2 regions of the Streptomyces sp. NPDC111656 genome follow, and region 1 is predicted to be linked to the other one. Evidence: predicted binding sites of a transcription regulator. Region 1 holds the regulator's gene; the other holds the start of a gene.

Region 1 (14,553 bases):
ACTTGCCCTCGACCTCGCGGGTGACCTTCCCGGTGATGGTGATCTCCCGCCGGTCCTTGGTCTGTCCCCGGCAGTCCACCTCCACCACGGAGGGCGTGGAACTCGAGGCCGACGGTGTGCGCCCCGGGGTGTAGGCCTTGTTCCCGCCGCCGTAGGACCCGGTGCAGCTCAGGTACTGCACGTCGACGTGCCGCCGCTGCAGCTCCGCGGTCCCGGCCCGGTCGGTCGTGTACGCCACCGCGGAGGCGCTCAGCCCGCCGACCGGTTCGCACGCGGCCACCCCGAAGGCGCTCACCACGGCGAGCCCGGCGACCATCGGTCCCCGACGGCCCGTCACCAGTCGCCTCACCACTCGTCGAATACGCATCAATGCCCCCATAGACGGCAGAGTGCCACTGTCACGGGCGTCGCGGTAGACCCCATACGGCCACTACACACCCTCGTGGTCCCCCGTCGAACGCGTATGCGTGAAACTCTGTCAGGTCCGCAGGAGGAGCCACTCCTGAAGTTCCACCAGATTGCCCTCGGGGTCCTTGAGATGGGCGACCCGCATCCGGTCCGTCATGAAGTCCGGCCCGTGCACGAGGACGGCGCCACGCGAGGTGATGGCCTCGCAGTAGGAGTCGAGGTCGTCGACGCGCAGGACCACAAGCGAGCGGTGGCCGCTCGCCGAGTCGCCCAGTTCACCGAGTATCCGGGCCATCATCGCGCGGTCCTGGAGCGCGATGCCCGCCGAACCGACGGTGGGACTGAACTTCTCGTACGGTCCTTCGGTCGCGCCCGACTGGGGCTTGAGGCCGAGGACCTCCGCGTAGAAGTGGTAGCAGACCGGGAAGTCCGAGACGAGCAGCCGTACTTGGGCGAGTTCCAAGGCGTCCCCCGTGCGCGCGAGGTCAGGACCAGCGGCCGGTGCGCGCCATCAGCAGCGCGGTCGCCACCGTCCCAGCGGTCGATGTACGCAGCACGGTACGCCCCAGGTGGCACGTCTTCGCGCCCGCCCCGGTGAACAGCTCGATCTCCTCGGGGGAGATCCCGCCCTCGGGGCCGACCACCAGCACGATCTCGCCCGAGGCGGGGAGTGCGGCCGTCACGAACGGCTCGGTGCCGACCTCTGTGTCCTCGTGCAGCACCGCCGCGAAGTCGGCATTGGCCAGAAGTGCGGCAACCTGTTTGGTCGTCGCCGCGTCCGCGACCTCCGGGAAGCGCACCCGGCGCGACTGCTTGCCGGCCTCCCGGGCCGTGGCCCGCCACTTGGCGAGCGCCTTCAGACCCCGGTCGCCCTTCCACTGGGTGATGCAGCGGGAGGCGGCCCAGGGGACGATCGCGTCGACGCCGGTCTCGGTCATCGTCTCCACGGCCACCTCGCCCCGGTCGCCCTTGGGAAGCGCCTGGACGACGGTGATACGGGGCTCCTCCGCGGGCTCCTCGCCGTACGAGTCCATCTGGACGATCAGCCGGTCCTTGCCCTCGGTGGCGACGACCACACACTCGGCCCACCGCCCGGCGCCGTCCGTGAGGACGACGTCCTCACCAGGGTTCAACCGCTTCACGGAGACGGCGTGGCGCCCCTCCGGGCCGTCGAGCACGTACCGTCCGCCGCTGCCCGCCTCGAAGTGCTCGACCACGAACACCGGTGCCGTCATCGGACCTCACCCCCCGCTTCCCCGGCGGCCGACAACGCTGTCCTGGCCTCCTCGAGCTCCGCGCTCAGCACCTCCACCAGCTGCCCGGCGGGCAGCTCGCGCGCCATGCGGTGCCCCTGCCCCGCCCACAGCGCCATGCCCTGCGCGTCGCCCGCCTTGGCGGCCGCCTTGCGCAGCGGGGAGGTGAGGTGGTGGACCTCGGGGTACGCGGCGGGCGCGTAAGGGCCGTGCTCGCGCAGGAAGCGGTTCACCAGGCCGCGCGCCGGCCGGCCGGAGAACGCGCGCGTCAGTTCCGTCCGTACGAACAACGGGTTGGTCAGCGCCTGCTTGTGCACCGCGTTGGCGCCGGACTCCGGGGTGGCGAGGAACGCGGTGCCGAGCTGCGCCGCGTTCGCGCCCGCGGCGAGCACCGCGGCGATCTGGCTGCCGCGCATGATGCCGCCGGCGGCGATGATCGGGATGTCCACGGTCTCGCGCACCTGCGCGATCAGCGAAAGCAGCCCGACACCCGTGCCGTCCGTCTCCGGGTTGTCGCGGTGGGTGCCCTGGTGGCCGCCCGCCTCCACGCCCTGCACGATGACCGCGTCGGCGCCGGCCCGCTGGACGGCGAGGGCCTCCTCGGCCGTGGTCGCGGTGATCACGGTGAGGGTGCCGGCGCGGCGCAGGGAGTCCAGGACGTCGGTGCTCGGGACGCCGAAGTGGAACGAGACCACCGGCACCGGGTTGTCGTGGAGGACGGCGAGCTTGGCGTCGTAGCCGTCGTCACGGCCACTGTCCGGTTCACCGAGTTCGGTCTCGTACCAGGAGGACTCGCCCGCGAGCTGGTGGGCGTAGACCTCGACCGCGGCGGGGTCCGCGTACTCGGGCTGCGGCATGAACAGATTGACCCCGAAGGGGCAGCCCGTGAGCCCGCGCAACTGCTTGATCTCCTGGTACATGCCGTCGGCGGTCTTGTACCCGGCGGCAAGGAACCCGAGCCCGCCGGCCTCGGACACGGCGGCCGCGAGATCCGGGACGGAGACGCCGCCCGCCATGGGGGCCTGCACGATCGGGTGAGGGAAGAGATCGGTCAGTGCGGTGGACATGACGGCATGTTGTCACGTCCACCGAACAAGTCCGAATCGGGCCTTCCGCCTGGCATAGGCCACCGGGATGGACGCTCGAGCGCCCGGGGGCGGAGCCCCCGGGAACACCCGTCAGCGACCGTTGAACGCGTCCTTCAGGCGCGAGAACAGACCCTGCTGCCCGGGCTGGAACTGCCCGGTGGGCCGCTCCTCGCCCCGCAGTATCGCCAGCTCCCGCAGCAACCGCTCCTGCTCGGCATCGAGCTTCGTGGGCGTGGTCACCTCGACGTGCACGATGAGGTCACCGCGGCCACCGCCCCGCAGATGTGTGACACCCCGCCCGTGCAGCGGAATCGACTGCCCGGACTGCGTGCCCGGACGGATGTCGACCTCCTCGAGACCGTCGAGGGTCTCCAGCGGCACCTTGGTGCCGAGCGAGGCCGCGGTCATCGGAATGGTCACCGTGCAGTGCAGGTCGTCCCCGCGCCGCTGGAACGTGGAGTGCGGCAGCTCGTGGATCTCGACGTAGAGGTCACCGGCGGGACCGCCACCGGGCCCGACCTCGCCCTCGCCCGCGAGCTGGATCCGCGTGCCGTTGTCGACACCGGCGGGGATCTTGACGGTCAGCGTGCGACGCGACCGGACCCGTCCGTCACCGGCGCACTCGGGGCAGGGAGTCGGGACGACGGTCCCGAAGCCCTGGCACTGCGGACACGGCCGGGAGGTCATGACCTGCCCGAGGAAGGACCGCGTGACCTGGGACACCTCACCCCGCCCGCGACACATGTCGCAGGTCTGGGCCGAGGTACCCGGCGCCGCGCCCTCACCGTTGCAGGTGGCGCAGACGACAGCGGTGTCGACCTGGATGTCCTTCGTCGTGCCGAAGGCCGCCTCGTCCAGCTCGATCTCGAGCCGGATCATGGCGTCCTGGCCACGCCGCGTACGCGACCGCGGACCGCGCTGCGACGCCGTACCGAAGAAGGCGTCCATGATGTCCGAGAAGTTCCCGAACCCGCCGGCGCCGAAGCCGCCCGCACCGCCGCCGCCCGACTGGGACAGCGGGTCGCCGCCGAGGTCGTAGACCTGCTTCTTCTGCGGGTCCGACAACACCTCGTACGCGGCGTTGATCTCCTTGAACCGCTCCTGCGTCTTCGGATCGGGATTGACGTCCGGGTGCAGCTCGCGTGCGAGCCGCCGGAAGGCCTTCTTGATCTCGTCCTGGGACGCGTCGCGGCGCACGCCGAGTACGGCGTAGTAGTCCGTGGCCACTTAAGACTCCGCCAGGATCTGTCCGACGTACCGTGCCACCGCTCGTACCGCTCCCATCGTGCCGGGGTAATCCATGCGGGTCGGTCCGACCACGCCGAGTTTCGCTACTGCCTCGTCGCCCGAACCGTAGCCGACCGAGACCACGGACGTGGAGTTGAGTCCCTCATACGCGTTCTCGTGACCGATTCGCACGGTCATGCTCGAATCCCCGGCCTCACCAAGCAACTTGAGAAGCACGACCTGCTCCTCCAGCGCTTCGAGCACCGGCCGGATGGTGAGAGGGAAGTCATGTCCGAAGCGCGTCAGATTGGCGGTTCCGCCGATCATCAGCCGCTCCTCGGTCTCCTCGACGAGCGTCTCCAGAAGAGTGGAGAGCACCGTCGCGACCGTACCTCGGTCCTCCGCCTCGAACGCGTCCGGGAGGTCCTGCACGAGCTGCGGGACGTCCGCGAAGCGACGGCCCGCGACCCTGCTGTTGAGCCGGGCCCGCAGATCCGCGAGAGACGTTTCTCCGAACGGGGCCGGGCAGTCGATCATGCGCTGCTCGACCCGCCCGGTGTCCGTGATCAGCACGAGCATCACACGGGCGGGGGCGAGGGACAGCAGCTCCACATGCCGCACGGTCGATCTCGTCAGCGACGGATACTGCACGACGGCGACCTGCCGGGTCAGCTGCGCGAGCAGCCGCACCGTCCGCCCGACGACATCGTCGAGATCAACGGCACCATCCAGGAAGTTCTGAATGGCCCGCCGCTCGGGCGCGGTCATCGGCTTGACGCCGGCGAGCTTGTCGACGAAGAGCCGGTAGCCCTTGTCGGTGGGGATCCGCCCGGCGCTGGTGTGCGGCTGGGCGATGTACCCCTCGTCCTCCAGGGCCGCCATGTCGTTGCGGACGGTGGCCGGGGACACTCCCAGCCGGTGCCGCTCGGTCAGCGCCTTGGAACCGACCGCGACCGGCTCGTCGGTGCCGACATAGTCCTGGACGATGGCGCGCAGCACTTCGAGCCTGCGTTCACTGAGCATCGCGCACACCTCCAGCTCTCGACCCCTCGGCGCCTCGCTTGGCACTCAGCGTGTGCGAGTGCCAGCATTCCCCGGCCCAGTGTACGGCCGGTGGGTACGGCCCCGGCAAGGGCGGCCCCGCGATCTTGTGCAAGGTGCACGGACGTACACCGACGTGTCCCGTGATGTCACACCGTCCCTGCCCCCGATGTCGTACCGTCCACGCTCTCACCGCTAGCGTCGGCGTATGAAGGTGACTTGGGAAGAGGCCGGGTGGGAGCAGCTGACGCCGCGGGTGGGGCGGCGGCGGCTTCCGGTCTGGGACTGCACGGTCGGGCTGGTCGTGAGCGAGGGCGGGGCGCTGATCATCGACCCGGGGTCGAGCCTCGCGGAGGGCGCACGGTTGCGCGGGGAGGCGCAGGCGCTCGCCGGCCGCCGTGTGACCTTCCTCGCGCTCACCCACCCCCACTTCGACCATGTCCTGGGCGCGGCGGCGTTCGCGGGCGCGGAGGTCCTCGTCGCGGGTGGCTCGGCCGAGGTGTACGAGCACGGGCGCGAGGAGCTGTACACGGACGCGGTACGGGGCGGGCTGGACGCGCGGGCGGCGGAGGACGCGGCGGACACCCTGGTGCGTCCCCGGAACTACGTGTGCGGCACCCAACATCTCGAGCTGGCCGGCGGCGTCGAGGTCCTGCTGGTGCGGACGGGCGAGGGCCACACCGCCCACGACCTCGTGGTCGTGGTGCCGGGCGAGCCGACGGTGGTGTTCTGCGGCGACCTGGTCGAGGAGTCCGGCGAGCCCCAGGCGGGCCCCGACGCCGTACCGTCGCGTTGGCCCGGGGCTCTCGACAGGTTGCTCGAACTCGGGGGCGAGGACGCGCTGTACGTGCCCGGTCACGGAGCGGTGGTGGACGCCGGGTTCGTACGGTCCCAGCGGGACGCGCTGGCCGCGCGTTTCGGCGTGTCGGATATCGGCGGGCCGGATATCGGCGGGCCGGGTCTCGCCACGCCGGGTTTCGACGCGTCGGATTTCGGCGTGTCGCGTTGAGCGCCGCCGGGCTTCTCCTATCGTCATCCGAATGCGCCAGTACTCTCCGGACCTGACTCCGCCGTGGAAGAAGCCCAAGCCCGTGCCGGAGGTTCCGGCGGAGCCGGGTCTGGTGGTCGAGGAGCCGGGTACCGGTTTCTGCGGTGCGGTGATCCGCTGCGAGGCGGGCACGGTGACGCTGGAGGACCGCTTCGGCAAGCACCGCGTGTTCCCCCTGGAACCGCGCGGCTTCCTCCTGGAGGGCCAGGTGGTCACTCTCACCCGCCCCTCCTCCACCACCCCCGTCCGTCCCGCCCGCACGGCCTCCGGTTCGGTGGCCGTCCCCGGCGCGCGGGCCCGGGTCGCCCGTGCCGGCCGGATCTACGTGGAGGGCCGCCACGACGCCGAGCTGGTCGAACGGGTCTGGGGCGACGATCTGCGCATCGAGGGCGTCGTGGTCGAGTACCTGGAGGGCGTCGACGACCTGCCCGCGATCGTGGCGGACTTCTCACCCGGCCCGGACGCCCGCCTCGGCGTCCTCGTCGACCACCTGGTGCCCGGCAGCAAGGAGTCCCGTATCGCGGCGTCGGTCACGAGCGACCACGCCCTGGTCCTCGGCCACCCCTACATCGACATCTGGGAAGCCGTGAAGCCGTCGTCCGTGGGCATCCCGTCCTGGCCCCGGGTCCCCCACGGCCAGGACTGGAAAACCGGCGTCTGCCGCGCCCTCGGTTGGCCCGACAACACCGGCGCCGCCTGGCAGCACATCCTGTCCCACGTCCGCTCCTACAAGGACCTGCAGCCAGAACTCCTGGGCCGAGTAGAAGAACTCATCGACTTCGTCACAGCCCCGCACTGACACACGTTCACCGGACGGGCTGGAGGTCGCGGGCCGGGGTGGGTGGGGTGCGTCCCCCGACCTCGCTCCAAAACGCCGAACGACCCGGGGTCTTTAGGGGCGCGGGGAACTGCGCGAACAACCCCCACCCACCCGCAGCCCAAGAACCCCGCACGGACAAAGGATCCGGGGCGCAGCCCCGATCCCCTAGGGGCGCGGGGAACTGCGCGAACGACCCCCACCCACCCGCAGCCCAAGAACACAGCCGGGGCGTGGGGGCGCAGCCCCCTCAGTCCACCAGGTCTCGTACGACCGCGTCCGCCAGCAACCGCCCCCGCAACGTAAGAACCGCCCGCCCCTCCCCATACGGCCCGGATTCGAGCAACCCCTCCGACAACGCACGCCCCGCCGCCGCAAGCCCCTCCACCCGCAGCAACGACAACGGACACCCCTCCCGAAGCCGCAGCTCCAACAGAATCCGCTCCACCCGCCGGTCCTCCTCCGAGAGCAGCTCCCGCCCCGCCCCCGGAGACCGCCCCGCGGCCAACGCCCCCGCATACGCCCCGGGATGCTTCACGTTCCACCACCGCACCCCGCCCACATGGCTGTGGGCCCCGGGCCCGGCCCCCCACCAGTCGGCACCCCGCCAGTACAGCTCGTTGTGAAGGCACCGCCCGGCGGCGGAAGTGGCCCAGTTGGACACCTCGTACCAGTCGAACCCCGCCCCGGACAGCACCTCGTCGGCGATCAGATACCGGTCCGCATGCACATCGTCGTCCGTCATCGGCACCTCGCCCCGCCGGATACGACGGGCGAGCTGCGTCCCCTCCTCGACGATCAGCGCGTACGCGGAGACATGGTCGGGCCCGGCACCGAGCGCGGCGTCGAGCGAGGCCCGCCAGTCGTCGTCGGACTCACCGGGCGTGCCGTAGATCAGGTCGAGGTTCACATGCTCGAACCCGACCGCGCGCGCCTCCGCGACACATGCCTCGGGCCGACCGGGGGTGTGCGTACGGTCGAGCACCTTGAGGACGTGCTGCCGGGCACTCTGCATGCCGAACGAGATCCGGTTGAACCCTCCGGCCCTGAGCGTCTCCAGATACCGCGGATCAACCGACTCCGGGTTCGCCTCGGTCGTGATCTCCGCGTCGTCCGCGAGCCCGAACTCGTCCCGGATCGCCCCCAGCATCCGTACGAGGTCGTCGGCGGCCAGCAGCGTGGGAGTACCGCCGCCGACGAACACCGTACGGACGGGTCGCGGGTCGTCGCCGAGGACCTTGCGGGCGAGCCGGACCTCGTCGATCAGCGTGTCCGCGTAGTTGTCGCGGGAGGCGAGCACGCCTCCGGTGCCCCGCAGCTCGGTCGCCGTGTAGGTGTTGAAGTCGCAGTAGCCGCAGCGGGTCGCGCAGTACGGCACGTGGAGGTAGAAGCCGAGAGGTCGCTCGGCGGCGCCGGCCAGGGCGTGCGCGGGCAGCGCCCCGTCGTCGGGGACGGGCTCACCGTCGGGAAGTGCGGAAGGCATGCCTTCCATTGTCCCGTACCCGGCCACATACCCCTTTCCCGCCACTCACCTGCGGTTTCTCTCTCCCCCGCTCCTCCCACTCTCCCCACTCTCCCCGCTCCCCCGACTCCGCCCTACTCCGTCCACTCCGCCTGCAGCACCAACAACGCCAGGTCGTCCTCCGGCGGCTTGCTGCCGAACTCGTGCACGAGCCGCCGGATCCGTTCCGCGACGAGCTCCGCGCTCAGCCCCGTACAGCCCGCGAGGGCCTCCGCGAGCCCTTCGTCGTCATCGAACTGGCGGGGCCCGCTGCGGCGCTCCGTCACCCCGTCGGTGACGCACAGGACGGTGTCACCGGGGTACAGGTCGAAGGTCTCGGAGACGTAGGTCGCGTCCTCGAAGACCCCGAGGAGGGTCTGCGGCTCGGCCACTTCCCGTACGTCGCCGTCCGGGCCGAGGATCAGCGGCAGCGGGTGCCCGGCGGAGGCGAGGGTGCAGCGCACGCCGCCCTCGAAGGGCACCAGCTCGCCGTACAGCATGGAGAGGAAGCGGGTCTGCGGACCCTCGTCGGGGCCGAGACCCGGACCGCCCGCCGCCACCAGCGCACGGGCCGCCGCGTCCGCCGCCTCGGTCGCGTCGTCGAGGAGGAGCTGGTTGAGGCGGTCGAGGACGTCCGCGACGTGGTAGCCCTCGCGGGCCAGCAGTCGCACCCAGGGCCGGGCGAGGCCGATCACGACGGCGGCCTCGGGCCCCTTGCCCTGGACGTCGCCGAGGACGAAGCACCAGCGTCCGTCGCCCGCTGGGAACAGGTCGTAGAAGTCGCCGCTGGGTCCGCCCTTGTCGAGCGGCTCGTACACGAGGGCGCTGCGTACCCCGGGGATCTCGGCGACCGCGCCGGGCAGCAGGCCGCGCTGCAGGACCCGGCTGATGGTGGCCTGGCGCGCGTACTGGCGGGCCGCGCCGATGGCGAGGGCGATCCGCCGGCTGAGGTCCTCGACGAGCCCGGTGATCTCGTCGGGGAAGGCGGTCAGTCCGGCCCGGCCGATGACGAGGGTGCCGAGCGGTCGGCCGCCGGCGATCAGCCGGTACGCGAGCGCCGCCCCGCTCATCCCGCCCGCGCCACCCACGCCACCTTGTCCTCGTCCTTGTGCTTGTCCCTGCCCCTGGCCCTGCCCCGTGCCTAACGTCTCCCCCGGCCAGGGCACCGGCACCGCCCGGGACCGCACCGAGTCCGGCAACCGTGGCGGATCCTTCTCCAGGGCCCGCCGCAGCTCCTCGATCCGGTTCTCACTGCCGTGCCAGACGCGGGCGAGCCGGGGTCCCAGGGCCAGCCCGAGCCCACCCGCCCGGTCGGTGGCCTCGTCCTCCAGCCATACGGCACACCAGTCGGCGAGCCGCGGCACGAGGAGCTGCCCGGCGAGCGCGGCGACGAGGTCCTCGTCGAGCTGACCGGCGAGCAGGTCGGAGGCCTCGGCGAGGAAGGAGAGAGCGCCGCGGTTGAGCCAGTCGCCGTCCTGGCGCGGCCTTTGCCGCTGTCCGGCAGCGAACGTCCCGCCGACCGGTCCCGTCTCTCCGTCCGGTCCCGTCTCTCCAGCCAGTTCCGTCCCACCCGGCAGTCCCGTCCCACCCGGAAGTCCGATCCCACCCGGCAGTCCGATTCCGTCGGCCAACCCCGAACCGGCGGACAGTCCCATGGCGTCCGTCATTCCCGGCCCGACACCCATCCCCCCATCGGCGCCGAACCCACCACCCACACTCAGCCCACGCTCAACGCCCAACCCACCACCAACACCCAACGCACCTTCAACACTCAGCCCGCCTTCAACACCCAACTCACCCTCGACACCCAGTCCACCCTGAACACCCAACCCACCCTGACCCCCCAGCTCCTCCTCGACCCCCAGCCCCCCATCCACCGGCAGCCGCGCCCACACGGTCTTGACCCCGGTCCGATACGTGATCCCCCACGCCTCCGACAGGGAGGCGACCAACCGCAGCCCCCGCCCGTACTCCGGTGTGCCGTAAGCCCGTTCGGCCGACTCCTCGCGTACCGCCCGCGAGGGATGGTGGTCGGAGACCTCGACGACCACCGCGCCCACCGCACCGCCGTCGGTGATCTCCAGCCGGCACAGCAGTTCGACGTCGGTGCCCGCGTGCACGACGGCGTTGGTGACGAGTTCGCTGACGACCAGGACGGCGTCCTCGGCGAGGCGCTCGCGGACGATCTCGGCGCCGGGCAGGGCCAGTTCCCCCCAGTCGGCGAGCGTCTCGCGCACCATGCGGCGGGCGGCGCCGGGCGCGAGCGGAGTGCCCGGCAGCGCGGCGCGCGCCATGGCTTCCTGACCCACGCGGTAGTGCGCGGGCGTACCAGGGGCGAGCGCCATGGAGTCCGGTTGCGACTCCCGTTGCGTCGGAATGGCCCCCACTGTGCGGCTCCCTGAGCAGTTCGGACGAATACGCCTCAGGCGACACGGACAGAGTGACAGACTGGCCACGCCCATAAGCGCCGAGTTACCGAAGTGGGCCGCCATGAGTGAGAACAGTGCTACGCGTGTGCTCGAAGACGGACAGATTCGGGCATTCGACGACGGCTGGATCCCGGCGTCCGATCTGCGTCCGCTGCTCGCCGCCATGACCGCCGCGCGGGACGGTGACTTCACCAAGGTGCCGGAGACGGGGCACGGCCTGGTGGCCGACCTGAGCGCGGCGTTCAACCAGATCATCGACCGCAGCACCCACTTCAACACGGAAGTACAGCGGGTACGACGGGAGCTGGTCCGGCACGGACGGCTCGACGAGCGGCTGTCGGCGAGCCCGGGCCAGGGCAGTTGGACGACCCGCGTCAATGACGTGAACCAGTTGCTCGACGCCCTGGTGGCGCCCGCCGCGAACGCGACGCGCGTCCTGGACGCGGTGGCCGGCGGCGACCTCACCCAGCGGGTCGACCTGCACGACGGCAACCGTCAACTCAGAGGAGATCTCCGGAGGTTGGGGCGCGCCGTCAACAAGATGGTCGATCAGCTCTCCCTCTTCACGGGCGAGGTGACCCGGGTCGCGCGCGAGGTCGGCACCGAGGGCCGTCTCGGCGGGCGCGCCAAGGTGCAGGGCCTGTCGGGCAGTTGGCGCGATGTGACCGAGGCGGTCAACACGATGGCGTCCCGGCTGACGGCGCAGGTCCGTGACATCGCCCTGGTGACCACGGCGGTGGCGCGCGGCGACCTGACCCGTACGGTGACGGTCGAGGCGACCGGTGAGCTGCTCGAACTGAAGCTCACCGTGAACACGATGGTCGACCAGCTGTCCGCCTTCGCCGACGAGGTCACACGGGTGGCCCGCGAGGTCGGCACCGAAGGGCAACTGGGTGGCCGCGCCCAGGTCAGAGGCGTCTCGGGAGTCTGGAAGGACCTCACCGACAACGTCAACTTCATGGCCTCGAACCTGACCTCCCAGGTCCGCAACATCGCCCAGGTCACCACGGCCGTGGCCAACGGCGACCTCAGCCAGAAGATCACGGTGGACGCGAAGGGCGAGATCCTCGAACTCAAGTCGACCATCAACACCATGGTCGACCAGCTCTCCGCGTTCGCCGACGAGGTCACACGCGTGGCCCGCGAGGTCGGCACCGAAGGCAACCTCGGTGGGCGGGCCCAGGTCAGAGGCGTCTCCGGCGTGTGGAAGGACCTCACCGACAACGTCAACTTCATGGCGGACAACCTGACCTCCCAGGTCCGCAACATCGCCCTCGTCTCCACGGCCGTCGCGCAGGGCGACCTCGGCAAGAAGATCACGGTCGAGGCGAAGGGCGAGATCCTCGAACTCAAGTCGACCATCAACACCATGGTCGACCAGCTCTCCGCCTTCGCCGACGAGGTCACACGCGTCGCCCGCGAGGTCGGCACCGAAGGCAACCTCGGCGGCCAGGCCCAGGTCAGAGGCGTCTCCGGCGTCTGGAAAGACCTCACCGACAACGTCAACTTCATGGCCCTGAACCTGACCTCCCAGGTCCGCAACATCGCCCAGGTGACGACGGCCGTCGCGAACGGCGACCTGTCGAAGAAGATCACGGTCGACGCCCGCGGCGAGATCCTGGAGCTGAAGGACACCGTCAACACGATGGTGGAGCAGCTGCGGGCCTTCGCCGACGAGGTGACCCGGGTGGCCCGCGAGGTCGGCACCGACGGGCGGCTCGGCGGACGAGCCCAGGTGCTCGGCGTCTCCGGCGTCTGGCGTGATCTGACCGACAACGTCAACTACATGGCCGACAACCTGACTTCACAGGTGCGGAACATCGCGCAGGTCGCGACGGCCGTGGCGCAGGGCGACCTGTCGAAGAAGATCGACGTGGACGCCCGCGGCGAGATCCTGGAACTGAAGACGACCATCAACACGATGGTCGACACGCTCTCCTCCTTCTCCTCCGAGGTGACGCGGGTGGCCCGCGAGGTGGGTTCGGAGGGCCAACTCGGCGGTCAGGCACGGGTCGAGGGCGTGTACGGCACCTGGAAACGCCTCACGACCAACGTCAACGAACTCGCCTCCAACCTCACCACCCAGGTCCGCGCGATCGCCGAGGTGGCCTCCGCGGTGGCACAGGGCGACATGTCCCGCTCCATCACCGTGGAGACGCAGGGCGAGGTCGCCGAGCTGAAGGACAACATCAACCTGATGGTGGCCAACCTCCGCGAGACGACCCGCGCGAAGGACTGGCTGGAGTCGAACCTCGCCCGCCTCGCCGCGCTGATGCAGGGCCACCGCGACCTGATGGAGGTCGCCGACCTGATCCTGCGCGAGCTGACCCCGCTGGTGAACGCGCAGTACGGCGCCTTCTTCCTGGCCGACCCGGAGGAGGACGGGGCCTCCCTCCACACCGCCGTCCCCGCCAAGGGACTCGCCTTCATCGCCGGATACGGCTCGGCGCAGGGCGCCACGGTCGACACGGGCGGCATGCCGGTGCACGGCCTGGTCCGGCAGGCGGCCCGCGAGAAGAAGCGGATCCTCGTCGAGGAGGCCCCGCCGGACTACATCAAGATCAACAGCGGTCTGGGGGAAGCCGCCCCCGCCAGCGTCGTCATCATCCCGATCCTCTTCGAGGACAAACTCCTCGGCGTGATCGAGCTCGCCTCCTTCTCCCGCTTCTCCGACGTCCATCTGGCCTTCTTCGACCAGTTCGTGAACACCATCGGCGTGGCCATCAACACGATCATCGCCAACTCCCGCACGGAGTCCCTGCTCGGCGAGTCCCAGCGCCTCGCCATCCAGCTCCAGGACCGCTCGGACGAACTCCAGTCGCAGCAGGCGGAGCTGCAACGCTCGAACGCCGAGCTGGAGGAGAAGGCGGCGCTCCTGGCGACGAGCTCGCAGTACAAGTCGGAGTTCCTGGCGAACATGTCGCACGAGCTGCGCACCCCGCTGAACTCGCTGCTGATCCTGGCCCGGCTGCTGTCGGACAACCCGGACGGCCATCTCTCCGACCAGGAGGTGCAGTTCGCGACGACGATCCACCGCTCGGGATCGGACCTCCTCCAGCTCATCAACGACATCCTCGACCTGTCGAAGATCGAGGCGGGCCGTATGGACGTACGCCCGAAGAAGCTCCCCCTGATCAAACTCCTCGACTACGTCCACGCCACGTTCCGTCCGCTCACCCTCGACCGGGGTCTCGCCTTCGAGGTGACGGTCGGGGAGGACGTACCGCGGGAGATGTACTCGGACGAGCAGCGGCTCCAGCAGATCCTGCGCAACCTGCTCTCCAACGCGATCAAGTTCACCGCGACCGGCCGGGTCGAACTGCGCGTCAACCGCCTCAAGGACCCCGAACACGCCTTCACCCGGGAGAACAGCGACGACGTGATCGCCTTCGCCGTCTCCGACACCGGCATCGGGATCGCCGCGGAGAAACTCCCGGTGATCTTCGAGGCGTTCCAGCAGGCCGACGGCACCACCAACCGCAAGTACGGCGGCACCGGCCTCGGCCTGTCCATCAGCCGGGAGATCGCCGGGCTGCTCGGCGGCCGCATCATCGCGGAGAGCGCCCCCGGCAAGGGCTCCACCTTCACGCTGTACGTCCCTGTCATCAGCCCCGGCCACACGGCGACCGGCGCCGCCCCGGAGGACCTCCGGCCGCTCGTGCCCGAACAGCTGTCCACCGAGCCGTACACCTCCCACGACACCGACGACTCCTGGCCCACCCCCACCAAGCTGGAGGAGTG
Region 2 (14,553 bases), on a different contig from region 1:
TGTCTGATCACCCGGTGTCTCACGGTGTGATCCATCTCGCGGTTCGGACGACTATCTCAACTGTCCTGGCCTTCGGTTACAGTCTTGAACAACGCGGATGACCATCGCATGTCGTAGATCATTTGCGGACCACCGCACCACCCGCACGACACAACCGAATACCGCTCATCCAGAGGGGCAGAGGGATACGGCCCGATGAAGCCCCGGCAACCCTCCAGCTGGTCCTGTCACATTGATGTGGCGAGGCTCCCGGCTAGGGAAGGTGCCAAATCCGTCTCACGGCGAAGTGCGTCGTGAGGAAGATGAGGAGAAAGGGCCTCGCCTCCATGGCTGCGCAGACTGTTGCAAGTTCGACTGTTGCAAGCACCACGAACCCTGTCGCGGGCGACACCACCACCGTAGTCGGTGTGGATCTCGGACCCGCCGCCGCGCTTTCCTGCCGCGAGTGCGGGCACCGCGTGCCGCTCGGCCCGGTCTTCGCCTGCGAGGAGTGTTTCGGCCCGCTGGAGATCGCGTACGACTTCTCGGCCTACGAAACCGAAGAGCTCCGGGCGCGCATCGAAGCGGGCCCCGCGAACATCTGGCGTTATGCGCCGCTGCTGCCCGTCCCGGCCGACGTCGCCGACAAGCCGAACATCAACCCCGGCTGGACCAAGCTCGTCAAGGCCGACAACCTCGCCCGCGCGCTGGGCGTCGAGGCCGGCAAGCTCTTCGTCAAGGACGACTCCGGCAACCCGACGCACTCCTTCAAGGACCGCGTCGTCGCCCAGGCCATCGAAGCGGCCCGCGCCTTCAACTTCACCACCCTCTCCTGCTCCTCCACCGGCAACCTCGCCGGCGCCGTCGGCGCCGCCGCCGCCCGGGCCGGTTTCCGCTCCTGCGTGTTCATCCCGCACGACCTGGAGCAGGGCAAGGTCGTCATGGCCGCGATCTACGGCGGTGAGCTCGTCGGCATCGAGGGCAACTACGACGACGTGAACCGCTTCTGCTCCGAGCTGATCGGCGACCCGGCCGGCGAGGGCTGGGGCTTCGTCAACGTCAACCTGCGGCCGTACTACGCGGAGGGCTCCAAGACCCTGGCGTACGAGATCTGCGAGCAGCTGGGGTGGAAGCTCCCCGACCAGCTGGTGATCCCCATCGCCTCCGGCTCCCAGCTCACGAAGATCGACAAGGGTCTTCAGGAGCTGATCAAGCTCGGACTGGTCGAGGACAAGCCGTACAAGATCTTCGGTGCCCAGGCCGAGGGGTGCTCGCCGGTGTCCGTCGCCTACAAGGCGGGCCACGACGTCGTACGGCCCCAGAAGCCGAACACCATCGCCAAGTCGCTCGCCATCGGCAACCCGGCCGACGGGCCGTACGTGCTGGACATCGCGCGGCGTACGGGTGGGGCCGTGGAGGACGTGAACGACGATCAGGTCGTCGACGCGATCAAGTTGCTCGCGCGTACGGAGGGGATCTTCGCGGAGACGGCGGGTGGGGTGACCGTGGGTGTCACCAAGAAGCTGATCGAGAACGGGCTCCTCGACCCGAGTCTGACCACCGTCGTCCTGAACACCGGTGATGGTCTGAAGACGCTGGACGCGGTGGCGGGTACCGGGCTCACCGCGACGATCCGCCCCAGCCTTGAGTCCTTCAGGGAAGCTGGGCTCGCGTAAGCGTCGTTGTTCGTCTGCGGGCCGGTGGGCGCTGGTCGCGCCCACGCGGCGGAGCCGCATATTTAGCAACACCCCGCGCCCCTAAAAGCCCTTACCTGACCGGAGGTCACAAGAATGAGCGTTTCCGTCCGCATCCCCACCATCCTGCGCACCTACACCGGTGGTCAGGCCGAGGTGACGGCCGAGGGTGGGACCCTCGGTGAGGTCATCGCGGATCTGGAGAAGAACCACACGGGTATCGCCGCGCGCGTCCTGGACGACCAGGGCAAGCTGCGCCGGTTCGTCAACGTCTACGTGAACGACGACGACGTCCGCTTCGAGCAGGGTCTGGAGACGGCGACGCCGGACGGCGTGGGCGTCTCGATCATCCCCGCCGTCGCCGGTGGCTGACCTCCTCGCGTGCCGTTACCCAGGGTGAGATAGTTACCCTTGGTAATGCCAATTACCGAGAGTTCATCGAATTGCCCCCTCCGTGAGAGAAGCGGAGGGGGCAATTCTGTATGGTTGAGCGGGGTACAGTTGGGGAACCGGCTCCACTTTGCATGCCGGGCGCATATGAGTTCGCGCCCGAAGTCCGACAAGAAGTAGCCAAAGTGTCCCGCGCTTTTGAGCCTTATACGGCTTTTATGGGGCCCGACTTGCCCTGAATCTTCGCAAATTCTCCCTATATTCCCGATCAGCCGTGCCCGGAATTCTCGTCCGATTGACCTGTTGCAGACGGCAGTTGGACAGATACATTCAGCCGCGGTCGACGCGTTCCGGCGCACACCCCCAACCGTTGGGGGGTGAGGTCTGACCCGGGTCCGCGAAGTGCGGTCCTGTGCAAGGGCCAGTAATAGGGGAGTTAGGCATGGCTCAGGGCACCGTCAAGTGGTTCAACGCGGAGAAGGGGTACGGCTTCATCGCGGTCGACGGTGGTGCGGATGTATTCGTCCACTACAGCGCGATTCAGATGGACGGCTACCGCACCCTGGAAGAGGGTCAGCGGGTCGATTTCGAGATCTCGCAGGGCCAGAAAGGGCCGCAGGCGGACATGGTCCGGCTCGCGACCAGCTGAAGCACGCGCCGACTGACTGTTCGACGTGACGAAGGGCTCGTATCCCATGGGGTACGAGCCCTTCGGTCTGTCCGTGCACTGTCATGACGCCGTCGTGGGTCCGCTCGCGCACCGGCGCGACGCGCGGGTTGCGCGCCCCTTCTCACCTGCGGATCAAGGGAAGGCGCTTGCACTCGGCAGGGGCGAGTGCTAATCATTGGCGTTAGCACTCTGAAGGTGAGAGTGATAACGAAGGACCGGGTCGGTGAGGCCCGCAGGCCAGGTGGTGCAAGGAACCACGGGGCAGGCAGGCCGTCCGTCGCGGGCGCCAGCGCGGTCCGGAGCAATCCACCCCAGTCCGGGAGGACCACTTCACATGGCCAAGATCATCGCGTTCGACGAGGAGGCACGGCGCGGTCTCGAGCGCGGGATGAACCAGCTCGCCGACGCCGTCAAGGTCACCCTTGGCCCCAAGGGCCGCAACGTCGTCCTCGAGAAGAAGTGGGGCGCCCCCACGATCACCAACGATGGTGTTTCCATCGCCAAGGAGATCGAGCTCGAGGACCCGTACGAGAAGATCGGCGCCGAGCTGGTCAAGGAAGTCGCCAAGAAGACGGACGACGTCGCCGGTGACGGTACGACGACGGCGACCGTTCTCGCCCAGGCGCTCGTCCGCGAGGGCCTGCGCAACGTAGCCGCCGGCGCCAACCCGATGGCTCTCAAGCGTGGTATCGAGAAGGCCGTCGAGGCCGTCTCCGGTGCCCTTCTTGAGCAGGCCAAGGATGTCGAGACCAAGGAGCAGATCGCTTCCACGGCCTCCATCTCCGCCGCCGACACCCAGATCGGCGAGCTCATCGCCGAGGCGATGGACAAGGTCGGCAAGGAAGGCGTCATCACCGTCGAGGAGTCCCAGACCTTCGGTCTGGAGCTTGAGCTCACCGAGGGTATGCGCTTCGACAAGGGCTACATCTCGGCGTACTTCGCCACCGACATGGAGCGTATGGAGGCCGTCCTCGACGACCCGTACATCCTGATCGCCAACTCCAAGATCTCCTCGGTCAAGGACCTGCTCCCGCTGCTGGAGAAGGTCATGCAGGGCGGCAAGCCCCTGCTGATCATCGCCGAGGACGTCGAGGGCGAGGCCCTGTCGACCCTGGTCGTCAACAAGATCCGTGGCACCTTCAAGTCCGTCGCCGTCAAGGCTCCGGGCTTCGGTGACCGCCGCAAGGCCATGCTCGGCGACATCGCCATCCTCACGGGCGGCGAGGTCATCTCCGAGGAGGTCGGCCTCAAGCTGGAGAACGCGGGTCTGGACCTGCTGGGCCGTGCCCGCAAGGTCGTCATCACCAAGGACGAGACCACGATCGTGGACGGCTCCGGCTCCGCCGACCAGGTCCAGGGCCGGGTCAACCAGATCCGTGCCGAGATCGAGAACTCCGACTCGGACTACGACCGCGAGAAGCTCCAGGAGCGCCTGGCGAAGCTGGCCGGCGGCGTGGCCGTCATCAAGGCCGGTGCCGCCACCGAGGTCGAGCTCAAGGAGCGCAAGCACCGCATCGAGGACGCCGTTCGCAACGCGAAGGCGGCCGTCGAGGAGGGCATCGTCGCCGGTGGTGGCGTGGCCCTCATCCAGGCCTCCTCGGTCTTCGAGAAGCTCGAGCTCTCGGGTGACGAGGCGACCGGCGCCAACGCCGTGCGGCTCGCCCTGGAGGCCCCGCTCAAGCAGATCGCCGTCAACGGTGGTCTCGAGGGTGGCGTCATCGTCGAGAAGGTGCGCAACCTGCCCGTCGGCCACGGCCTGAACGCTGCGACCGGTGAGTACGTCGACATGATCGCCGAGGGCATCATCGACCCGGCGAAGGTGACGCGCTCTGCCCTGCAGAACGCCGCCTCCATCGCCGCGCTGTTCCTGACCACCGAGGCCGTCATCGCCGACAAGCCGGAGAAGGCCGCCGCGGCCGCTCCGGGCGGCATGCCGGGCGGTGACATGGACTTCTGATCCTTCCGAGGATCGGTTTTCCTGCCGAGGGCGGCACTCCCTGGAAACAGGGGGTGCCGCCCTCGGGCGTGTCCGGGGTCACAGGGCGAGGTGCCGGGCGGCCGGAATGACATGAACGGCCGGAGAGTTGTGGTTGACGCACCATCGATGCATACGCACATACCATCCGGTACCCGAGGAGCCCCCACACGTGTCTACGACTGCACCCGCCTCCCGCGCGGCCGAGATCCTGTCCCGCCCTGTCTCGCTGAACGGCCTGACCGTCCCGAACCGGATCGCGATGGCACCGATGACCCGGCAGTTCTCCCCGGGCGGCGTCCCCGGTGAGGACGTGGCCGAGTACTACGCCCGCCGCGCCGCCGCGGGCGTGGGCCTCATCGTCACCGAGGGCACGTACGTCGGCCACGACTCGGCCGGGCAGAGCGACCGCGTGCCGCGCTTCCACGGCGAGGAGCAGCTCGCGGGCTGGGCGAAGGTCGCCGACGCCGTGCACGCGGCGGGCGGCACGATCGTCCCGCAGCTGTGGCACATCGGCATGGTGCGTGAGGCGGGACAGCCGCCGTTCGCGGACGCGCCGGCCGTCGGCCCGTCCGGCATCGGCTCCGCGGACGCCGAGGTCACCGGCAAGGCCATGACCCAGCAGGACCTGGACGATGTCGTCGAGGCGTTCGCCGAGGCCGCGGCCGAGGCCGAGCGCATCGGCTTCGACGGAGTCGAGCTGCACGGCGCGCACGGCTACCTCATCGACCAGTTCCTGTGGTCGGGCACCAACCGCCGGACCGACACGTACGGCGGCGACCCCGTGGCCCGTACGAAGTTCGCGGCGGAGATCGCGGCCGCGGTCCGCGCCGCCGTGTCGCCCTCCTTCCCAGTCCTCTTCCGCTACTCCCAGTGGAAGCAGCAGGCGTACGACGCCCGGCTCGCCGAGACCCCGGAGGAGCTGGAGGCGATCCTGACCCCGCTGGCCGAGGCCGGTGTGGACGCCTTCCACGCCTCCACGCGCCGCTACTGGCTCCCCGAGTTCGACGGCTCCGACCTCAACCTCGCCGGCTGGACGAAGAAGCTGACGGGCAAGCCGGTCATCACCGTCGGCTCGGTCGGCCTCGACGGCGACTTCCTCAAGGGCTTCCAGGGCGAGGGTGCCCCGGTCAAGGGCATCGACGAACTCCTGGACCGCCTGGAGCGCGACGAGTTCGACATGGTCGCCATCGGCCGCGCGCTGCTCCAGGATCCGCAGTGGGCGGCGAAGGTGCTGGACGGGCGGTTCGACGAGCTGAAGGCGTACGACGCGGCGGCGCTGCGCACGCTCAGCTGAGCCTCGGGCCGGTCGGACCTGACGTGACCCGACCTGTCCGAAATCGCATCCAGGCGATCGCCTCCCCATCCCCGGGGGGTGATCGCCTGGCTGTTTCGTAGCACGCTGTTCCCTCAAGGAACCGTTCCGTTCCACCTGTACCCGGGGAGCCGTCGTGACGTCAGCAGGAGCGAGCGTGGTGCGCACCCACGCCGGTGCGGTGCGTGGTCGCCGGGAGGACGGACTGGTGGTCTTCCGGGGCATTCCGTTCGCCGAACCGCCGGTGGGGGACGCGCGGTTCGCCGCCCCGCGTCCGGTGACCGCCTGGGACGGCACCCGCGACGCGTTCGCCTTCGGGCCGCCGCCCCCGCAGGAGTCGGGATTCCAGGGCCGTACCGGGGTGATCGACGCCCCCATGGGCGACGACTGGCTGACCGTGAACGTCTGGACGCCCGACCCGGACCCGGCCGCCCGCCGTCCGGTGATGGTCTGGATCTACGGCGGCGCCTACAAGCTCGGCCACTCCGGCAGCCCCGGATACGACGCGCGCCGCATCGCCCGCGACGGCGACCTGGTGGTCGTCACCCTCAACTACCGCCTCGGCGTGGAGGGTTTCGCCCGGATCGACGGAGCCCCCGCCAACCGGGGGCTGCTCGACCAGGTCGCGGCCCTGGAATGGGTACGGGAGAACATCGCGGCCTTCGGCGGCGACCCCGGCCGGGTCACCGTCTTCGGTGAGTCCGCGGGCGCCGGGTCCGTCGCCTCGTTGCTGGCCATGCCCGGCGCGGCGGGGCTGTTCGGTCGGGCGATCGCGCAGAGCATGCCCGGCCCCTTCTTCTCCGACGAGCTCGCCCGCGACATCGCCGCCGCCATCGCCGCCGAGGCGGGTCTGCGTCCGACGGCCGCCGACCTGTCCTCGGTGGATCCCCGCCGACTGACCGCCGTGGGCGAGGCGTTGGGGCCCAAGATGCGGGAGTTCGAGGACAGGTGGGGCATGGTCGCCCACACGCTCACCGCTTTCTCGCCCGTCGTCGACGGAGAGGTACTGCCGACCGCCCCCTGGCAGGCGCTGGCGGCCGGCTCGGCACGGGACGTGGAACTGATCGTCGGGCACACACGGAACGAGTACCGGCTGTTCGCCGCGCTGGGCGGCCGACTCGGGACGATCACGGATGAACAGGCGACGGCGGCACTGCGCACCTTCGGCCCGGGACCGGGACCGGGACCGGGAATAGGAATGGGCCTGGGACCGGGTTCGGGCTTCGGGGCTGACGGCGAGCGGGCCTACCGCGCCGCCTTTCCCGACGCCTCTCCCGAGGAGCTCTACGAGTGGGTGCACTCCGACGCGGTGTTCCGTATGCCCTCGTTGCGTCTGGCCGAGGCGCAGATCGCGGGCGGTGGCCGCGTGCACGTCTACGAGCTGGCCTGGCCCGCGCCCGCCTACGGAGGCGCGCTCGGTGCCTGCCACGGGCTCGACATACCGCTGCTGTTCGGAACCTTCGCCGCCGATCTCGGCCTGATGCTGTTCGCCGGGGTCGGGTCGTCCCCGGAGGCCGAGGCCGTGTCGTCCCGCTTCCGCACGGCCTGGACGGCGTTCGCCACGACCGGAGACCCGGGTTGGCCCGCGTACGACACCGAGCGGCGGCCGACCCAGGTCTTCGACACGGAGTCGGTCGTCACCGCGTATCCGCACGAGACCTCGCGCCGGCTCTGGGAGCACCATGACTTCGGGGCGCTGCCACTGATCGGTCAGTCGGCGTAGTCCTTGAGCTTCTCGGTTTCCAGGGTGATGTTCACGGGCACCGGGAGTTCGACCGCGGCTCCGTACGGGTATGAGGGGCTCTGCCGATACGCCCCGTTCTTCAGGTCGCTGTGCACGACGAGGGTGTCGTTGTCCCGATCGATGAGGAGGTAGACGGGGATGCCTGCCTCCGCGTAACCACGGACCTTGTCGATGCGGTCGCGCCGGTCGGTGTCGCGATCACGGGAGGTCACTTCGACGACCATGAGGACGCCATCCGGATCGGCCCAGTCGTTGTCCTGGGCGATGAAATGATCCAACGGCGCCAATGCGGCGTCCGCAGTGGCGTGCCCTTTGCGGTAGGTGCCGATCTTGAGGTCCTGTTCGTGGTACAGGGCCAGTTCGGGGCGCAGTTGCATGAACAGTCGAACGAGCCACACCACGATGGCCCTGTGGCGATTGTCCGGCAACGGCTTGACCTCTAGCTTTCCATCGATCAGTTCGAGCTTGACGCCCTCAGGGGCCCTCCGGGCGAGTTCCTCGAAGTCCTCGACTTCAATGTGGTCGCCCTTGACGTACAGCCGTCCATCCAGAAATTCGAGCTGAACGTTCTTCGGGGCCTTGCCGGCCAGCTCTTCGAAGTCCTCCGCGGACATCTGCGGGCGCCTGGTGCCAAAGGTCATGGTGGTGTCGCCTCCTTCCCACCATGGTGCCCTCGCTGTGTGCTTCCGGACCGTTGGAGCGGTCATACGCGTGCCCTTTCTCGTCGGTCGACCATCGCCGCACGAGCCGCGGCGGCGTGGGCGTGGACCGCGGTGGATGTCAGGGGGCCGGTGGGCCGTGGGGCGGTGTCGCCCCGGCACGGGCCGCAGAGGCCGCCGGGCAGGGCCTCCGGGCGGCCCGGGACCCCGCACTTCGCGCACTCCAGGATGCGCAGGGGCGGGCGTGGTGGTGGCGTCTCTCGTACGGGTTCCGGTGGGAGCTTGGCGGTCAGGCGGGTGCGGACGAGGGCGGCCGGGCTGTGCACGGGGACGGGGAGGCCCGCGGACAGGGCCCGGAGTACCTGCTCTTCGGTGGCGCCCCTCGCGAACCACTCCGTGAGCAGGGGCGCGAGGTCGGCGCAGTCCCGGGCCGAGAGGGACAGGGCCGGGGTCGTGCGACCCAGTGCCGCCAGCAGGATGTGGGCGCGGGAGCGGGTGGGCGCGGACGACCGGTTCGGGGGCTCCTGCGCTACGTCGCCCGGTGCGCCCCGTGTGAACGTCGCCCACCAGCCGTCGTCGCGTGCCGTTCGGGTGAACCACGATCGGGTGACCCAGCGGGAGCCGCCCGACTCGGTCAGGTGTTCGCGCCCCCGGCGCAAGTGGCCTGCCCGAGTGAGGTTGTTGAGAGCGGTGCGCAGGGCGCATTGGCCGTACGGAGGCTCTTTGGCCAGCGTTTTTACGGAGATGTCGGCGCCGTCGGGGAGCCGGTCGACGTACGCGGCGATCGCTGCCTCGCGGGGCGGGAGGTGCGCGAAGTCGTGGTTGGTGCGGGGGCGTTGGTCCGGGGCGCTGCGTTTTCCGTAGCCCGGGTTGGCCATTGGGTGGGGGAGGGCGTGCGCAGGGCGGGGTACAGCACTAAAGTTGGCTTCAGCCATGGGGCGATGTCTCGATCGTCTCGTTGGTCAAACCCCCGCAGGTGTTCCAGCACCGGGCGGGGGTTGTTCGTTATTCGGGCACGCTAAGGCCTGGTGACTGTGCGTGGCAAGTCGGTCGCGTCAAGTCAACTCGCCAGGGTGGGAGGGTGGGTTGGGGCCCTCCACCCGTTCCTTGCAGAGAGGTCTCGGGGCTTGGGGCTTGAGTTCCGTGGGGCTTCCCGGTGCGCAGGACCGTGGCCAGGCGTGGGAGTCCGTCCGGTTCGTGGCCGGCGGCGACGGCCCGGTCGGCGGCACCCTTCGCCGCGGTCAGCGCGCCCACCTCCAGGCCGTGGGCGGTGGCCGCGTCGATCGACGACCTGACCGCCGCGCGTGACATCCTCGACTCCCTCGTCGGGTGCCCTCTTTAGCGCTTGAGATCTGCGACGAAGGCCGTCCACGCGTCGGCCCGGAACACGAGCCGGGGCCCTTCGGGGTTCTTGGAGTCGCGGACCGGCACGACGGTGGGGTGACCGGAGGCGACTTCGAGGCAGTTTCCGCCCTCGCCGCCGCTGTAGGTGGACTTGCGCCACTCACGGTTGATCTTCATGCGCGTAATCCTCCGCCACTGACTCGATCAGGGCCAGGGATTCTTGCGGCGCCAGCGCGCTGGCCCTCAGCAAATCGTAGGTGAGTTGGTGGCGGGTGACCGTGGCCGGGTCGTCCTCCAGCCGTCCCATGCTGGGTCCTTCGATGAAGGCGAGCGGTGGGGCTTCCTCGAAGTCCAGAAGTGTCAGAGCCCCGGTCATGGACGCATGGGCCTCTGCGTCGAACGGCAACACCTGGACGATGATCCGGTGCCGCCGGGCGAGTTTCGCCACGTGCCGGAGGGCGCCCGCCATCACCTGCACACCGCCGACCTTCCGCCGCAGCACTGCCTCGTCCAGAACCGCCCACAACAACGGCGTTGTTGGATCGGCGAGGAGACACGCCCGCTCCAACCGGGCCGCCACCAGCTCGTCGATCACATCCTCCGTCGCCGTCGGCTGGTACGCCCGGAACACCGCCCGCGCGTACCCCTCCGTCTGCAGCAGCCCTGGGATCAGCAGAGCCGCGTACTCCCTGATCGCCGTCGCGATTGCCTCCGCCTCCGCCGCCTCGGCGAAGTGGTCCGGGTACCTGGACTTCGCGAGTGCCTTGCAGTTGCGCTCGAAGAAGCCGTTCGCGCCGAGGATCCCGTCTATCTGACGGGCGTATTCGAGGTGCATCCGCCGCGTGCCCGCCTCCAACTGGCCGATGAACGAACCGCTGACGAACAGAGGCTGGCCCAGCTCCTCCTGGCTGAGGCCCGCCTTCTCGCGGGCGTGGCGCAGCTCGGCGCCCAGGAGGGCACGGGGGGACGAGGAGGGGTCGAGATCCTTCGGACCTGCCATGGACAACAACTCCCTGTCACACACGCTGCGTTGTTGGGACGCCGTCTCTGGCCAGGTTAGAGGCGAGTTGGCCACTCTGTGTGGTGAACGTGAACACTCAGAGTGGAGAAGGCGGGATCATGGATGCGACGTCGACAGGAGAAGTGGTGGCACAACTCCAGGCGGCTCTGGAAGGCGTCGGCATCGTCCTGCCCTCGTTGCGGGTCGACCCGGTGACCGGTGCGAGCGAGGAGCCGTTCGCGCTGGTCGCGCTCGGGCGGTGCAACGTGCGTACCGCGGTGCGGCTGGCGGACGTGCTGCGTGCGTGTGCGCCGGAGGAGGCGCTGCGGGCGCGGGTCAGGGAGGCCAACCGGGAGTCCGAGCGTGCGAGATCGCGCCAAAATTGCTGACAATTTTGTGGGCGATTGCTTCGGTTTGGAGGCCGGCACGGCAAGGTGGCCGTGGTTGTGGCTGGTCAGGGCGGTGGCCGGATCCCGGTGCCGTCACTGGAGACGCAAAGGAAGGCTTAAGAAACGGCTGTTGTCCTGGGATCTCGTTGTTCGAACGAGCCGCGAAGACAGGAGACGGTCGTGAAGTCAGTGAAGCGCAGGACAGTGGTCATGGGGCTCACCGTGGGTGCCGCGGTGCCGGCGGTCGGGTTCGCCTCCGGTGCTCGGGCGGCGAGCCGAACGTCCGCGGCGTCGTCCGCGGCGTCCACGGACTCCTCCCTGGTCTTCGATCCGAGCAGCTACACGGAGTTGACCACCAGCATCACGGACACCACCGGCACCGCCCACGAGGTCGTCTACCACTTCTACAAAGTGGCCTCGTACGTGGCCAACCCGGTGGACGCCACCTATCAGTCCCTCAACGTCAGCGTTCCGGTGAAGATCGACGGGAGCGTCGTGGACGCGTCCGGCGCTCCCATCCTCTTCGCCAACCAGGTCGGCGGCTACATGCCGTCGTCCGTCGCGAACGCCACCGGCATCGGCGCGGGCGGTGGGATGGGCCCCGGCGGCCCGGGCGGGCCCGCTCCCGCCGCCGACTCCGCCGCGAGCCGCCAGCAGCTGGCGCTCGCCGCCGGGTACGTCGTCGTGGAGCCGGGCGCACGCGGGCGGTCGCTGGTCGACTCCAGCGGGACGTACTACGGCACCGCGCCCGCCGCCATCGTCGACCTCAAGGCCGCGGTGCGGTACGTGAAGTTCAACAAGGGGCGCATCCCGGGCAACGTGGACCGGATCGTCTCCGCGGGAGTCAGCGCGGGTGGCGCGCTGTCCTCGCTGCTCGGCGCGTCCGGCGACAGTCCGGTCTACGACTCCTACCTGCGGGAGCTGGGCGCGGCCGACGCGAGCGACGCCATCTTCGCCACCGGTGCCTGGTGCCCGATCACCGACCTCGAACACGCCGACATGGCGTACGAGTGGAACTGGGGCGCCAACCTGCTCAGCAGCGGCTCGGTCGTCGACCAGACCATCTCCAAGGCGCTGAGCAGCGCGTACGGCGACCATCTCGCCTCCCTGAGGCTGACGGCGAAGGGCTTCGGCACCCTTACGGCGCGCAACCTCGACGAGTACCTGGTCAGGACCCACCTGGAGCCGTCGGCCACCCAGTACCTCGCGGCGCTGTCGGACGCGGACCGCTCGACCTATCTGGCCGCGAACTCGTTCATCACGTGGTCCGGCGGCAGGGCGGCCTTCTCCTGGGCCGACTTCCTCACCCACGTGGGCGCCCGCAAGAAGGACACCCCGGCGTTCGACGCCTTCGACCTGTCCGCCCCCGAGAACAACGAGTTCGGTACGGGGACCACCGCCAACCGGCACTTCACCCTCTACAGCCTGCGCCACGAAGAGGGTGCCAGTGCGCGCCTCGACAGTGACATCCCCGCGAAACTCCATCTGATGAACCCGATGTACCACCTCGTGGACAAGGTCAACGAGCACCGGTCGAAGCACTGGTGGATCCGCCTCGGCACCAAGGACAGCGACACCGCGCTCACCGTCGCGAGCAACCTCGCCGCCCGCCTGAAGAACCTCGGCGACGACGTCGACACCTCGTACTACTGGGACGCCGGTCACGGCGCGGACAACGACCCGGGCGACTTCGTCAAGTGGATCGCGACGGTGTCGGGCTACAGGCCCTAGCCTGGAGGCATGGGCGGTGACCTCGTCACGCTGTTCCTGGCCGGTGATGTGATGCTCGGCCGGGGCGTCGACCAGATCCTTCCGCACCCCGGCGATCCGAAGCTGCGGGAGTCGTACGTCAAGGATGCCCGCGCCTATGTGGAGCTGGCCGAGGCGGCGAACGGCGTGATTCCCCGCCCGGTCGGCTTCACCTGGCCCTGGGGCGACGCGCTGGACGTGCTCGCCGCGGTGGCCCCCGACGCCAGGATCCTCAACCTGGAGACCGCCGTCACGCGCAACGACGAGGCCGCGCCCGGCAAAGAGGTCCACTACCGGATGCACCCGGCCAACCTGCCCGCCCTCGCCGCCGCCCGTCCGCACGTGTGCGTCCTGGCCAACAACCATGTGCTGGACTACGGCCGCCGAGGGCTGGAGGAGACCCTCGACACCCTGGCGGACGCGGGTCTTCGCGCGCCGGGAGCGGGGCGGGACGCCGACGAGGCCCGGCGTCCCGCGATCGTCCCCGTCACCGGCGGCCGGCGCGTCCTGGTCTTCTCCGTGGGCGTGGCATCGAGCGGTATACCCCGCGGCTGGGCCGCCACGGCACAGCGCAGCGGGGTCGACTTCGTCGCCGAGCAGACGGACGCCGCCGCGGCAGCGATCGCGACCCGGCTGCGTCCGGCCAAGCGGCCGGGCGACATCGTGGTCGTCTCGGTCCACTGGGGATCCAACTGGGGCTACCTCGTCCCGCGTGACCAGGTCCGCTTTCGGCCATGCGCTCGTCGACGGCGGCGCGGACGTCGTGCACGGGCACTCCTCGCACCATCCGCGGCCGTTGGAGTCGTACCGGGGAAAGCTCATCACCCACGGCTGCGGCGACCTGATCAACGACTACGAGGGCATCGGCGGCTACGAGGAGTACCGGGACGACCTCCGGTTGCTGTACTTCGTCACCGTGGACCCGGTCGACGGCAGGTTCCACGACGTGCGCATCGTCCCGATGCGGTCCCGGCGGATGCGGCTGGAGCGCGCGACGGTCGAGGACTCGCGATGGGTGCGGGACGTTCTGAGCCGGATCAGCCGGACCTACGGCTCACGGGTCGAACTCGACCCGGACGGCACCCTCACCGCCCGCCCGGCTCCGGACCGTACGGACCCGACTACTTCACTCGGGACTCGAGGAGCTCACCTCACCCCGGGAGGCGACCATGTACTTCGCTGATCGAACCGATGCGGGCCGGCAGCTCGCCGCCCGGCTGCACCACCTCAAGGGCCAGGACCTCGTGGTCGTGGGACTTCCCCGCGGCGGCGTCCCGGTCGCCGCGCAGGTCGCCGAGGCCCTCGGCGCCCCGCTCGACGTCTGTCTCGTGCGCAAGCTGGGGGTGCCCTTCCAGCCGGAGCTGGCCATGGGCGCCATCGGGGAGGAAGGCGTCCGCGTCATCAACGAAGAGGTGCTGCGGGGGACGGGTGTGACGGACCGTGCGCTGGCGGCGGTGGAGGAACACGAGCGCGGCGTCCTGCAGCAGCGGGCCCGCCGCTACCGGGGGGAGCGGCAGCCGGCCCGGTACGAGGGACGGACGGTCCTGGTGGTGGACGACGGGCTGGCGACCGGCTCCACGGCGCTCGCGGCCTGTCGGATCGCGCGCGCCCGCGGCGCGTCACGGATCGTGCTGGCGGTTCCCGT

The links. Region 1 encodes HrcA, which represses chaperone genes, less so after heat shock. Its sites were predicted from a motif close to TTNGCACTCNGNNNNNCNGAGTGCNAA; they were not measured.
Region 2: groL (chaperonin GroEL) is a predicted target of HrcA. The motif match lies at 2,915-2,941, and genes of this name have one in related genera.

The regions. Positions count from the first base shown of each region.
Region 1 is NZ_JBVKCA010000004.1:150,519-165,071, reverse strand. Features, by position in the region: gene ACZ7M3_RS14120 (hypothetical protein) at 1-367, opposite strand, end outside; gene ACZ7M3_RS14115 (VOC family protein) at 479-871, opposite strand; gene ACZ7M3_RS14110 (16S rRNA (uracil(1498)-N(3))-methyltransferase) at 894-1,643, opposite strand; gene ACZ7M3_RS14105 (nitronate monooxygenase) at 1,640-2,728, opposite strand; gene dnaJ (molecular chaperone DnaJ) at 2,840-3,976, opposite strand; gene hrcA (heat-inducible transcriptional repressor HrcA) at 3,977-4,999, opposite strand; gene ACZ7M3_RS14090 (MBL fold metallo-hydrolase) at 5,226-6,026, shown strand; gene ACZ7M3_RS14085 (DUF3097 domain-containing protein) at 6,058-6,864, shown strand; gene hemW (radical SAM family heme chaperone HemW) at 7,133-8,365, opposite strand; gene ACZ7M3_RS14075 (SpoIIE family protein phosphatase) at 8,479-10,728, opposite strand; gene ACZ7M3_RS14070 (HAMP domain-containing protein) at 10,976-14,553, shown strand, end outside.
Region 2 is NZ_JBVKCA010000010.1:178,413-192,965, reverse strand. Features, by position in the region: SAM riboswitch class I at 163-309, shown strand; gene thrC (threonine synthase) at 327-1,655, shown strand; gene ACZ7M3_RS28460 (MoaD/ThiS family protein) at 1,770-2,045, shown strand; gene ACZ7M3_RS28455 (cold-shock protein) at 2,506-2,712, shown strand; gene groL (chaperonin GroEL) at 3,068-4,690, shown strand; gene ACZ7M3_RS28445 (NADH:flavin oxidoreductase) at 4,881-6,005, shown strand; gene ACZ7M3_RS28440 (carboxylesterase/lipase family protein) at 6,160-7,746, shown strand; gene ACZ7M3_RS28435 (Uma2 family endonuclease) at 7,734-8,408, opposite strand; gene ACZ7M3_RS28430 (hypothetical protein) at 8,471-9,304, opposite strand; gene ACZ7M3_RS28425 (hypothetical protein) at 9,432-9,737, opposite strand; gene ACZ7M3_RS28420 (DUF397 domain-containing protein) at 9,765-9,947, opposite strand; gene ACZ7M3_RS28415 (helix-turn-helix domain-containing protein) at 9,931-10,770, opposite strand; gene ACZ7M3_RS28410 (hypothetical protein) at 10,917-11,159, shown strand; gene ACZ7M3_RS28405 (subtype B tannase) at 11,370-12,890, shown strand; partial or broken gene ACZ7M3_RS28400 (CapA family protein) at 12,900-14,091, shown strand; gene ACZ7M3_RS28395 (phosphoribosyltransferase family protein) at 14,078-14,553, shown strand, end outside.